Regions from separate parts of the Enterobacter cloacae complex sp. R_G8 genome, predicted to be linked through region 2. Evidence: predicted binding sites of a transcription regulator. Region 2 holds the regulator's gene; each other region holds the start of a gene.
What was found. Region 2 encodes sigma-54, which starts transcription at its own class of promoters, with help from an activator protein. Its sites were predicted from a motif close to GTTGGCACANNTTTCGCTNT; they were not measured.

Region 1 (4,165 bases), 1.7 Mb from region 2:
CACGGCGTCGGATTCCTTGAAAAAGGGATGCAGGTTGCAACGATCGATCACTCGATGTGGTTCCATCGTCCATTCAATATGAACGACTGGCTGCTCTACAGCGTGGAGAGTACTTCGGCGTCAAGCGCACGCGGATTTGTACGCGGGGAGTTTTATACCCAGGATGGCGTGCTGGTCGCCTCTACGGTGCAGGAAGGGGTGATGCGTAATCGCGGGTGATGTTTGCGGCCTGATGCCCTCACCCTGGCCCTCTCCCACGGGGAGAGGGAATAAACACTAAAAACGGCAATCAGAGATTGCCGTTTTGCTGTTTATTATGCGTTATACGCATTCTCGCCGTGGCTGTTGACGTCGAGACCTTCGCGTTCCTGTTCTTCCGGTACACGCAGACCCACAGTCATATCCGCCAGTTTATAGCCAACGAAGGCCACCACAGCAGACCAGACGACGGTGATGGCGATACTTTCCAGCTGCACCAGCACCTGGTGAACCATGGTGACACCTTCTGCGTAACCCACGCCACCCAGCGATTTGGCGGCGAAGATACCGGTCATGATACAACCGACAATACCGCACACGCCGTGCACACCAAACACATCACACGGGTCATCCACACGCAGAAGACGTTTCAGCGCCGTCACACCCCACAGACCGGCCAGACCTGACACCAGGCCAACAAGCAGCGCACCACCGACACCGACGTAACCACATGCAGGCGTGATACCGACCAGACCTGCAATCGCACCAGAGCATGCGCCCAGCAGGGAAGGTTTACCGCGAACTGCCCACTCACCAAACACCCAGGAGAGGATCGCACCCGCCGTGGCCACAACCGTGTTCACGAAGGCCAGTGCAGCGATTTCGTTAGCGGCGCTTGCAGAACCGGCGTTGAAGCCGAACCAGCCAAAATAGAGGATCGCCGTACCGGTAAAGACCATCGGCAGGTTGTGTGGTTTGAACGCTTCTTTACCGAAGCCCACGCGTTTACCAATCAGGTATGCCCCTACCAGACCCGCCACCGCGGCGTTGATGTGGACAACAGTACCGCCCGCGAAATCCAGCGCGCCATGCGACGCCAGCAGACCGCCACCCCAGACCATGTGAGCAATCGGCACATAGGAGAGCGTCAGCCAGACCACCACGAAGATCAGGACCGCGGAGAAGCGAATACGCTCAGCCAGCGCCCCGACAATCAGCCCCACGGTGATACAGGCGAACGACCCCTGGAACGCGACGTGGATGTACTGATAGAAACTGCCCATTACCGCGGTCAGTTCAATGTTTTTCAACATCGCCCAGTTGAAGTTGCCGAAGAAGGCGTTACCTTCACCGAAGGCCAGAGAGTAGCCGTAGACCACCCACAGCACGCAAACCAGCGCGAACGTCACGGCAACTTGCGTCAGCATGGAGAGAACGTTTTTGCCACGGATCAGACCGCCGTAAAACAGCGCAATGCCCGGAATAGACATGAACAGCACCAGCGCGGTGCTGATCATCATAAAGGCGTTGTCGGCTTTGTCTGCCACCGCAGGGGCAGCCATTGCCAGGCCCGGCAGCAGTGCCAGCGAACCCAGACCCGTTTTGATTGTTGCTATCTTCATTTTCTCGATCCCTATCACTGTGTGCCAGGAGTTACTTACAGTGCCGCTTCGTCAGATTCGCCGGTACGGATGCGAATGACGCGCTGCAGTTCGGCAACGAAAATTTTGCCGTCGCCAATTTTGCCGGTGTAGGCCGCTTTGCTGATCACATCGATGACTTCATCGAGCTGGTCGTCTGCAATCGCGACATCAATTTTTACTTTTGGCAGGAAGTTAACGCTGTATTCCGCCCCGCGATAAAGCTCGGCATGACCCTTCTGACGACCGAAGCCTTTCACTTCGGTGACAGTCAGTCCCTGAATACCCATTGAAGACAACGCTTCACGCACGTCTTCGAGTTTGAATGGTTTGATTACCACCGTAACCAGCTTCATAGATCCCCTCCAGTCAGAATTCGGTAATGGCCGCAGCTAACACGCAGGAGACATTGCAAGGGATGTGCCAGAAATGAAAACGGAAGAGAAAAGCGGCGCAATGCGCGTTAAAAGACCATGAATAATCGACAGGTGAAAAAAAACGCACCATGGCAGTGCATGGCGCGTTTCGGTTTTGCACCAACAGTGGTGACTGTTAGCGCGTTGCCTGTTTTTGGTGCATCAGGCGCTAAGCGACTCTTCCTCACGGACGCTGGCCGCCAGCTCTTCCCCCGCCAACTGCAGCTGATACATCTGCCAGTAGCGCCCCTTCGCTTCCAGTAGCGCCCGGTGCGTACCGCGTTCAACGGCCTGCCCGCGGTGCAGCACCAGAATGGTATCTGCGTCGACAATCGTTGAAAGACGGTGCGCGATAACCACCAGCGTCGTGTGGTCACGCACGGCAGCCAGCGCCTGCTGGATCGCCTGTTCGGTACCGGAGTCGATGCTGGCCGTCGCTTCATCCAGAATCAGCACCTGTGGCGTTTCAATCAGCACACGCGCCAGCGCCAGGAGCTGTTTTTGTCCAACAGAGAGGTTATTCCCCTGCTCACCCAGCCGGGTGTTGATTCCGTCGCTAAAACCGCGGGCCAGTTCCGCCAGCTGCACTTTTTCCAGCACCGCCCACACCTGCTCCTGGGTATAGTCCCGCCCCAGCGTCACGTTGGCGTAAAACGTATCGGCCAGCACAACCGGATCTTGCTGCACCATCGCCACGCCTTTACGCAATACGCTGTGGCTGAGCGACGCCAGCGGACGTCCGTCCAGGCGAATCTCACCTTTCGTTAACGGGTAGTACCCCATCAACAGGCTTGCGAGCGTGCTCTTGCCGCTGCCGGTATGACCCACCAGCGCCACAAAACCGCGCGACGGCACATCAAGAGTGATGTCCTGCAACACCAGCCTGTCTTCCCGGTAGGCAAACGAGACATGGTCAAACGTGATCGCCCCGCTTTGCAGAGGCGTTGTATCCTCGCCATAGGTCTGACGCGGTCTGTCCATCAGCTCAAAGACGCGTTCTCCGGCTACGACTGCCTGCTGCAACATGGATTGCTGGGTCGTGAGCTCAATCAACGGCTCGTTCAGGCGTCCCAGATAGCTAATGAAAGCATACAGAACCCCCACCTCAATCGTACCGCCTGCACTGAGTCCAAAGAGCATCAGCAGGCCGCAAAGCACCAGCGCCGAGAAAAGACTCAGCAGCGGACGCAGCAGGAAACCGTCAAGGCGCAGCGTCTGCATACGCGCCATATAGTGCGAACGGCTGGCTTCGCCCATGCGTTCGCCAAAGCGAGCCTGCTGACGGAACTGCTGGATGACGCTCATGCCGTTGATCACTTCGTTGAAGCCATCGTTTATATCGGCCAGGTAGGTCCGCACCCGACGCACAATGGGCGTGCTGTAGCGCTGATAGATAACCATCACAATCAGCACCGCCGGGAAAATCGTGATCGCCACCAGCGCCATGCGCCAGTCGAGACTGAACATTGCCACCAGCATGGCGCCAATCAGCGCGGCACTGCGCAATACGGTCGCCACGACGGTCACGTACAGATCGCGGATCACCTCGGTATCGTTGGTCACCCGCGAAATCACCTGCCCGACCGGCTGGATATCAAATTCGCTCAGCGGCTGGCGCAGTGCGGCATCCATAACATCGGTACGCAACTTCTGCACCACGCCCACCGCCGCCCGGTTAAAGAGCAGCGACTGCGCATAGTGCAGCCCGGCCGCCGCCAGCTGTAGCCCCACATAGGCCACGCCTAACCCCGCAACCAGCCCCAGCGGCAAATCGCTTTTCGCGACCATATTGTCGATGAAATAACTGATCAGCAGCGGACCGCTCACTTCCGCAATCGCCGCAATCCACAGCAACACGACGGCAAGGGCAAGGGGTTTTCGCCATGGCGAACCGTAGGCCAGCAGGCGTTTTAGCGTCGGCCACTGCGTTTTTGATTTACGCATTAGCGTCCTCCTCTTCCTGTTCCGGAGCATCGTCGAGTGCCGCTTCAAGCTGCTGATAGCGATACATATCGCGATACCAGCCCGGTTGCTCCGCAAGCTGGTCATGCTGCCCACGCTGGGCAATGTGCCCGTGCTGCAACACCAGAATTTCACTGGCTTCCGTCAGCGCCGACAAACGGTGGGCAC
Region 2 (4,165 bases):
CAGGGCCACGGATTTCCCCGACCCCGAACGGCCACTGACAATCATCAGCACCATGTTCCGTTTCTCCTCAGGACAACAGATGTGAAGGCCATCTCCTGGTTACGCATCATCCTGACTGCCTTCTGCTTCAGTGATAATTTGATAGAGCTCTTCATCACTTTGCGCTGAGCGCAGTCGACGGCAGATGGTTTTATCGGCCAGGCGTTTAGCGACCAGTGAAAGCGTATGCAGATGGGTTTTCGTCTGGTCGGCAGGAACCAGCAGCGCGAAGAGGAGATCAACGGGCTGGTTATCGATGGCATCAAAGGCAATAGGCGTTTCCAGTTGCACAAACACACCGACGGCACGCAGGGTGTCCTCTTCCAGTTTGCCATGCGGGATCGCAATGCCGTTGCCGATACCGGTACTGCCCATTTTTTCACGGGTCAGGATGGCTTCGAACACGACCTGCGGCGGCAGGCCCAGCTGTTTTGCGGCCAGTTCACTGATAATTTCCAGGGCACGTTTTTTGCTCTGGCAGTGAACGCCACTGCGGGTACATTCCTGGTTAAGGACATTGCTCAATTGAAGAGCGGAATCGTTGTTCATCATAATTTCACCTAAGCGCTAACTGTACAAATGGCCTGTTGTGTTCCACAACAGGCCTTCCTGCACCCGTTAACTGCCCGGACAATTAGTGTTGTTTCAGTTTATCTTTATGTTTATTGAGCTGTCGTGCAAGCTTATCAATCAAGCCGTCGATAGCAGCGTACATGTCTTGCCCTTCCGCACTGGCGTGGAGTTCGCCCCCATTGACATGCAGGGTTGCATCCGAGATATGAGTCACTTTTTCCACTTTCAACACAATATAGACCTGATTGATCCTTTCGAAATACTGTTCAAGTTTCGCGAACTTAGTATTCACAAAGTCGCGCAAGGCCTCAGTAATCTCGACGTTTTGTCCAGTGATGTTGAGCTGCATAGTGTCTTCCTTATCGGTTGTGTCAGACCAGCTGTTTACGCTGGTTAGACGGCGGAATGGATAAAGACTCTCGATACTTCGCAACAGTACGACGTGCCACCATAATACCCTGGTCGGACAGCATGGTGGTTAACTTACTGTCGCTCAGTGGCTTCGCGGGGTTTTCCGCGGCGATCAACTTCTTCACCAGGGCACGAATCGCCGTTGAGGAGGCTTCGCCCCCACCTTCGGTGTTCACATGGCTGGAGAAGAAATACTTAAGCTCAAATATACCGCGAGGACTGTGCAGATACTTCTGCGTGGTCACGCGGGAAATGGTTGATTCATGCATCTCGACGGCCTGGGCGATATCCGCCAGCACCATCGGTTTCATATACTCTTCGCCCTGCTCAAAGAAAGCTTGCTGCTGTTCAACGATGCAACGGCTCACGCGCAGCAGCGTATCATTCCGGCTCTCCAGACTTTTGATTAACCATCGCGCTTCCTGCAGGTTGCTGCGAATATACTGGTTGTCGGAGTCGTTACGTGCGCTGGTACACATGGAGGCGTATTGCTGATTGATTTGCAGGCGAGGAATGCTGTCTGAGTTGAGTTCAACGACCCAGCGGCCATTGTGTTTTCTGACCAGCACATCAGGAATGACGTATTCAGGTTCGCTGGTCTGGATAGACTGACCGGGGCGAGGATCGAGCGACTGGATCAGGTTAACCGCCTCTTTCAGCACCTCTTCTTTCAGACGCGTAACGCGCATCAGGGTACGGAAATCATGGTTAGCCAGCAGATCCAGATGATCGCTGATGATTAAGCGGGCCTCATCGATCCAGGGCGTCTCTTTACTGAACTGCGAAAGCTGGATCAGCAGGCAGTCGCGCAGATCTTTTGCCGCCACACCCACCGGGTCAAAACGCTGAATGCGCTTCAGAACGGCTTCTATCTCTTCGAGTTCAATCTCGTCATCGCCCATGCTTTCCAGAATATCGTCGAGCGTGACGGTCAGATAGCCTGTGTCGTCTACGGCATCGACAATGGACGTGGCAATCGCACGATCGGTATCGGAGAAGGGGGTCAGCTCCACTTGCCACATCAGGTAATCCTGCAGTGACTGGGTAGTTTCACCCTGATAGACAGGTAGCTCGTCATCCTGGTAGTCTGCACGCGTTCCGGAAGGGGTCCCGGCGGTGTAGATTTCATCCCAGCTGGCATCCAGTGGAAGCTCGTCCGGCATCTCTTTTTGTTCGAGAGCATCAACGGAATCAAGGGTTTCCGTGTCCTGCGCTTGCTGAGTGTCTACCTCGTCATGAAGATCGGCTTGCTCCAGCAGCGGATTGCTGTCCAGCGCTTGCTGGAGCTCCTGCTGGAGTTCTAATGTGGACAGTTGCAACAGGCGAATCGCCTGCTGTAGCTGCGGCGTCATCGCCAGTTGTTGGCTGAGCCTTAATTGCAAACCTTGCTTCATGTTCAGAGCATTTTTCTCCGGTTCGGCGTTACGTTACCTCTACCCTATCAGAGTCTGAAGTCTTCCCCAAGATAGACGCGCTTAACATGATCATCTTCGAGGATCTGTTGCGGCGTACCGTGGGCGATCAGATTGCCCTGGCTCACAATGTAGGCGCGTTCGCAAACGGCCAGTGTTTCACGGACGTTGTGGTCGGTGATCAACACGCCAAGCCCGCTGTCGCGCAGGTGCTCAATAATACGTTTAATGTCGATAACGGAGATCGGGTCAACACCCGCAAACGGTTCATCCAACAGGATAAACTTCGGATTTGCGGCCAACGCGCGTGCAATTTCAACACGGCGGCGTTCCCCCCCGGACAGCGCCTGACCGAGGCTGTCACGCAGGTGTTCAATGTGAAACTCTTCCATCAGCTCGTTGGCGCGATCCTGACGCTGCTCGCTGGTCAGATCGTCACGAATTTGCAGAACGGCCATCAGGTTATCGAAGACGCTCAGGCGACGGAAAATAGAGGCTTCCTGCGGCAGGTAGCCAATACCACGACGCGCGCGCGCATGCAGCGGCAGAAGGCTGATGTCTTCATCATCAATGATGATGTTACCGGCATCGCGCGGAACAATACCGACGACCATGTAGAAGGTCGTGGTTTTACCCGCACCGTTAGGGCCAAGCAGGCCAACAATTTCGCCGGAGTTGACGGTCAGACTGACATCTTCCACGACACGGCGGCCCTTGTAGGCCTTAGCGAGATTTTTTGCAGTTAATGTTGCCATAACGAATTAGTTACTCTTCTTCTGTGCCGGGGCCTGGCCCTTGCCTTTGTCCTGCAGCTGAGACGGCACCAGCACGGTGGTGACACGTTTGCCTTTCTCGCTGGAGGCCTGCATTTTTTGCTCTTTCACCAGATAGGTGATCTTGTCACCGGTGATATTGCTATCGAGCTGTTCCAGATAGGCGTTGCCGGTCAGGATGACCAGATCTTTCGCCAGTTCATAATGCATGTGGCTGGCATGACCTTTCACCGGTTTGCCGTTGTCCTGCATCTGGTAGAACGTGGCCGGGTTGCCGTAGCCATCAATGATCTCTTTGCCCTGTTCGCCACCTGGACGGGTAACGACCACCTTATCGGCGTTAATCTTGATGGTGCCCTGGGTCACGACGACGTTGCCGGTAAAGGTAACGACATTACCCTGCATATCAAGAGACTGTGTATCGGACTCGATATGGATCGGCTGTTCAGTATCGCCAGTAACAGCAAGCGCGGGAAGACTGGCCGCCAGCATCGCGCTGGCGATAATTACTTTAAGGCTGAGTTTGTTTGTTTTGAATTTCATAGGAGGTTCTAACCTTTTCAATCAGCTCGGCGTTTTTGCTGCGTAAGTTCCCGCGCATTCTTAAACCGCTGGAATTAAATGTTGTGCCGTACAGAGTAACCAGATCCTGCGACGTCACATCCTGGGTTACCAGGTTGATCTGGGCATTATCTGTCGTAATTTTGCGCAGTTGTGCGTCAGCGGTCAGGGCGTTGACTTCAACGTGGCCATAGAGATAAAGCATACGGTCATTTGTCAGTTTTGCCCGGTCAGACTTAATTGACCACGTCGGCACTTTGTCCTTATCAAACGTCGTCATCACCGGCTGGGTAAACCACGAAATACCGTCATCTGAAAAATATTCAACGTGCTGGGCAATCAGGCGATAGTTCAGCGCACCTTCCGGGCTATAGACTACGGTATCACTGTGATCGC
Region 3 (4,165 bases), 500 kb from region 2:
CCGAGGCGCCCCAGCGCAAACCACAGTTTGACGGAGGCGCTACACCCCGTCAGGAACACGCCGCAGAGCGCCATGATCTCCGCCATCACCACCAGCGCGCCGAGGTTGCTGGCGATAACGGTACAGACCGCCGTCGCCAGCAGCAGGTTGACCAGCAGACCATTGGCTCTGGTGTGTGGATGGCGGTGCCAGTCGATATTGAACAGGCTGATAAACAGCCCGCACAGGCCAAAGGTGATAAGCCAGATGGCGTTCAGCGGCGTAAGCGCCACGGTGTGGCGGATCAGCGGCATCACCGCCTGCGCGGATTGTCCACCAAGCAGTACCACCCCGCCCGCCGCCAGCGTCATCAGGCTTCCGACCGCTCCGCCGATCCCGGCGATCCAGCCGCTCAGGGTTTTATGGAATGACAGAAGCCACGCCAGCACAGCGGCGGCGGCAAAGTACGCCACCGCGCTGGTAATCATCGTAACCGCGTTCATTTCGCCCCCTCATTAAGCGCCTGAAGCAGAGAAAGATCGCCCATATCGCTGTTGATGGTCAGCTCGCGCTTGCGCTTGCTGGTACGGGCGATGTCACGAATGTTGACCAGAATCAGCGCTTTGGTCGGGCAGGTGCGCACGCAGGCCGGGCCCTGTTCATCGAAGCTGCACAGGTCGCACTTCACCGCCACCGCACGCACGCCGGGCACCCAGTCGAGCAGCGTGCTCACCCGTGCCGGAGCCGGTGGCGCAGGCGGCGCTTTTGGGGTGTTGGCATTCGCCGGAATATGCAGCGGACGGCTGCCGGAAAATTCAATCGCACCGAACGGGCAGGCTATACCGCACAGCTTGCAGCTCACGCACAGGCTTTCGTTTAACTGTACCGCGCCGTCAACGCGGGTGATGGCATTCACCGGGCAGACACCCGCGCACGGCGCATCTTCACAGTGGTGGCAGAGCTGCGGGGCAGACTCTTTTTCATTACGCATGACGCGCAGTCGCGGCATGGACTGGAGCCCGTGCAGGCGGTGCGTTTCCGAACAGGCCGCCTCACAGGTTCGACAGCCAATACAGACCGTCGAGTCAGCAATTACAAAACGGTTCACCGGGTCATCCTCTGGTGATAGTCATTTTTGACGAAAAACTGTCATGTCGACACTTTTCGACACGTGATGATCAGGCCACGTCCGCTGAGGCGTGTTCATCCATCAGCTGCTTCAGGTTGACCGGGAGATCGTGTTCAACGGCGGTGTACAGACCGTTATAAACCGGCGCGATTTTTTCCAGATAGTGCTCAAGCACCTGCTGGCGATCGCGGTTGCTGACGTGACCGTCCACCATGCCGTCGGCCATCAGTTGCGCCTTTGCAATACACTGTTTTTCACCCTCTTTTGTCTCGACGTAGTACTCAATGGTGTGGCTGTTGAAGGTGTCAGCCAGGGTGACGTAAATCGTGAAATGGCCGAACAAAACAAAGCGCATATCCCCCTGCGCCGCACAGCTCATGGCGTGGTGAAGACGGGCTTTGGAGAGGGTGATGCCCTGGACCAGTGAGTTGCAGTAAAGGTGCCACTGGTCCTGTAACTGCTGGTGACGCTGCGCGATGTAATCCGCTTTTTCGCTAATTTCCCAAATAGTCATAGAAGGTATCCGGTTAATGGAGATAGCGGCTGTTAAGCAGATTCCATGCCAGTTTTTAATATATTGATATTTAATGGATTTAATTCAAAACAGGCTGTCAATGTGAGGGTGTCGACGTGTCATTTCGACAGCGTTGACATCGTCACCCCCTAACCAAAACCAGGCTGGCACTGTTATTGCATTAACGGGGCAATTCATTAAGGAGGCGTCATGCACGAAATCACCCTCTGCCAGCGGGCACTGGAACTCATCGAACAGCAGGCAGCGCAAAACCACGCGACGCGCGTGACCGGCGTCTGGCTGAAAGTCGGGGCCTTTTCCTGCGTCGAAACCAGCGCCCTCACCTTCTGTTTTGAGCTGGTGTGCCGCGGCACACTGGCGGAAGGCTGCGAACTTCATATTGAAGAGCAGCAGGCGGAGTGCTGGTGCGAGCAGTGTCAGCAGTACGTCACCCTGCTGTCGTCGAAGGTCCAGCGCTGCCCACAGTGTCAGCACACCGGCCTTCGCATCGTGGCGGATGACGGGATGCAGATCCAACGCCTTGAAATCGAGAAGGAGTAAAGTATGTGTAGTACCTGCGGTTGCGCCGAAGGCAACCTGTATATCGAAGGGGATGAACACCGTCCTCACTCCGCGTTTCGCTCCGCCCCCTTTACCCCCGCACCGCGTCCGGCAGCGGCACTCACCGGCATTCGCTTTGCGCCTCAACGCTCCGATGAGGGCGATCTTCATTACGGCCACGGCGAGGCGGGTACCCATGCGCCGGGCATGAGCCAGCGCCAGATGCTGGACGTGGAAATCAACGTACTCGATAAAAACAACCAGATCGCCGCCCGCAACCGCGCCCGGTTTGCCGCACGTCAACAGCTGGTACTGAATCTCGTCTCCAGCCCCGGCTCCGGCAAAACCACGCTGCTGACGGAAACGCTCAAACGCCTGAACGAACGCATCTCCTGCGCGGTAATCGAAGGCGATCAGCAAACGGTCAACGATGCCGCGCGCATTCGTGAAACCGGCACCCCGGCGATTCAGGTCAACACCGGTAAAGGCTGCCATCTGGATGCGCAGATGATTGCCGATGCCGCGCCGCGTCTGCCGCTGGCGGATAACGGCATTCTGTTTATCGAAAACGTCGGCAATCTGGTCTGCCCGGCGAGCTTCGATCTCGGGGAGCGGCATAAAGTGGCGGTCCTCTCGGTGACCGAAGGAGAAGACAAGCCGCTCAAATATCCGCATATGTTTGCCGCCGCGTCGCTGATGCTGCTGAACAAAGTCGACCTGCTGCCGTACCTGAATTTCGACGTGGATAAATGCCTGGCTTATGCCCGTGAAGTGAACCCGGACATTGCGATCCTGCTGGTCTCCGCCACGCGCGGCGACGGCATGGAGCACTGGCTGAACTGGCTGGAGAGTGAACGATGTGCATAGGCGTCCCCGGACAAATCCATTCCATTGACGGAAACCAGGCCAAAGTGGCGGTCTGCGGCATATTGCGCGACGTGGATTTAACCCTGGTGGGCAGCACCGATGAGACGGGCGTCTCGCGCCTTGGGCAGTGGGTGCTGGTACACGTGGGGTTTGCCATGAGCGTGATTAATGAAGCGGAAGCGCGCGACACGCTGGATGCCTTGCAGAACATGTTCGACGTCGAACCGGACGTCGGCGCGCTGCTGTACGGCGAGGAACGGTAATTATGCGTTACGTTGATGAATACCGTGCGCCTGAGCAGGTGATGCAGCTTATCGGTCATCTGAAAACGCGGGCCGCCCTGCTGGAGTATACGGCGCAAAAACCGCTGCGGATCATGGAAGTCTGCGGCGGGCACACCCATGCCATTTTCAAATTTGGCCTCGACCAGCTGCTGCCGGACAACATTGAGTTTATCCACGGCCCGGGCTGCCCGGTATGCGTGCTGCCCATGGGGCGCATCGACAGCTGTATTGAGATAGCCAGCCAGCCTGACGTCATTTTCTGTACCTTTGGCGACGCAATGCGCGTGCCGGGAAAAACGGGTTCGCTGTTACAGGCCAAAGCGCGAGGTGCGGACATCCGGATCGTGTACTCGCCGATGGACGCCCTGAAGCTTGCAACCGATAACCCGGACCGCAAGGTGGTATTTTTCGGGCTGGGTTTTGAGACCACTATGCCCGCCACGGCAATTACCCTGCAGCAGGCCAAACGCAGCAACGTCACCAATTTTTTCTTTTTCTGCCAGCACATTACGCTTATCCCGACGCTGCGTAGCCTGCTGGAAGAGCCGGACAACGGCATTGACGCGTTTCTGGCGCCGGGCCATGTGAGCATGGTGATTGGTACCGACGCTTACGGCTTTATCGCTGACGATTACCATCGCCCCTTAGTTGTCGCTGGTTTCGAACCTCTTGATCTACTGCAAGGCGTCACCATGCTGGTTGAGCAGAAAATAGCAGCCCTGAGCGCGGTGGAAAATCAGTACCGCCGCGTGGTGCCGGATGCCGGAAATGAACGGGCGCAGCAGGCGATAGCTGACGTGTTTTGCGTTGAAGGCGACAGCGAGTGGCGCG

Region 1: the regulator sigma-54 is predicted to act here: its motif matches at 2,028-2,047, upstream of glnK (P-II family nitrogen regulator).
Region 3: the regulator sigma-54 is predicted to act here: its motif matches at 1,786-1,805, upstream of hypA (hydrogenase maturation nickel metallochaperone HypA).

What each region holds. Positions count from the first base shown of each region.
Region 1 covers NZ_CP102246.1:3,984,363-3,988,527, forward strand. Annotated here, with positions in the region: gene tesB (acyl-CoA thioesterase II) at 1-219, shown strand, start outside; gene amtB (ammonium transporter AmtB) at 315-1,601, opposite strand; gene glnK (P-II family nitrogen regulator) at 1,637-1,975, opposite strand; gene NQ842_RS18970 (SmdB family multidrug efflux ABC transporter permease/ATP-binding protein) at 2,198-3,979, opposite strand; gene NQ842_RS18975 (SmdA family multidrug ABC transporter permease/ATP-binding protein) at 3,972-4,165, opposite strand, start outside.
Region 2 covers NZ_CP102246.1:763,908-768,072, forward strand. Annotated here, with positions in the region: gene rapZ (RNase adapter RapZ) at 1-54, opposite strand, end outside; gene ptsN (PTS IIA-like nitrogen regulatory protein PtsN) at 100-591, opposite strand; gene hpf (ribosome hibernation promoting factor) at 674-961, opposite strand; gene rpoN (RNA polymerase factor sigma-54) at 984-2,417, opposite strand; gene lptB (LPS export ABC transporter ATP-binding protein) at 2,465-3,190, opposite strand; gene lptA (lipopolysaccharide ABC transporter substrate-binding protein LptA) at 3,197-3,751, opposite strand; gene lptC (LPS export ABC transporter periplasmic protein LptC) at 3,720-4,165, opposite strand, start outside.
Region 3 covers NZ_CP102246.1:1,266,728-1,270,892, reverse strand. Annotated here, with positions in the region: gene hycC (formate hydrogenlyase subunit 3) at 1-482, opposite strand, end outside; gene NQ842_RS06090 (4Fe-4S dicluster domain-containing protein) at 479-1,087, opposite strand; gene hycA (formate hydrogenlyase regulator HycA) at 1,158-1,622, opposite strand; gene hypA (hydrogenase maturation nickel metallochaperone HypA) at 1,833-2,183, shown strand; gene hypB (hydrogenase nickel incorporation protein HypB) at 2,187-3,050, shown strand; gene NQ842_RS06070 (HypC/HybG/HupF family hydrogenase formation chaperone) at 3,041-3,313, shown strand; gene hypD (hydrogenase formation protein HypD) at 3,316-4,165, shown strand, end outside.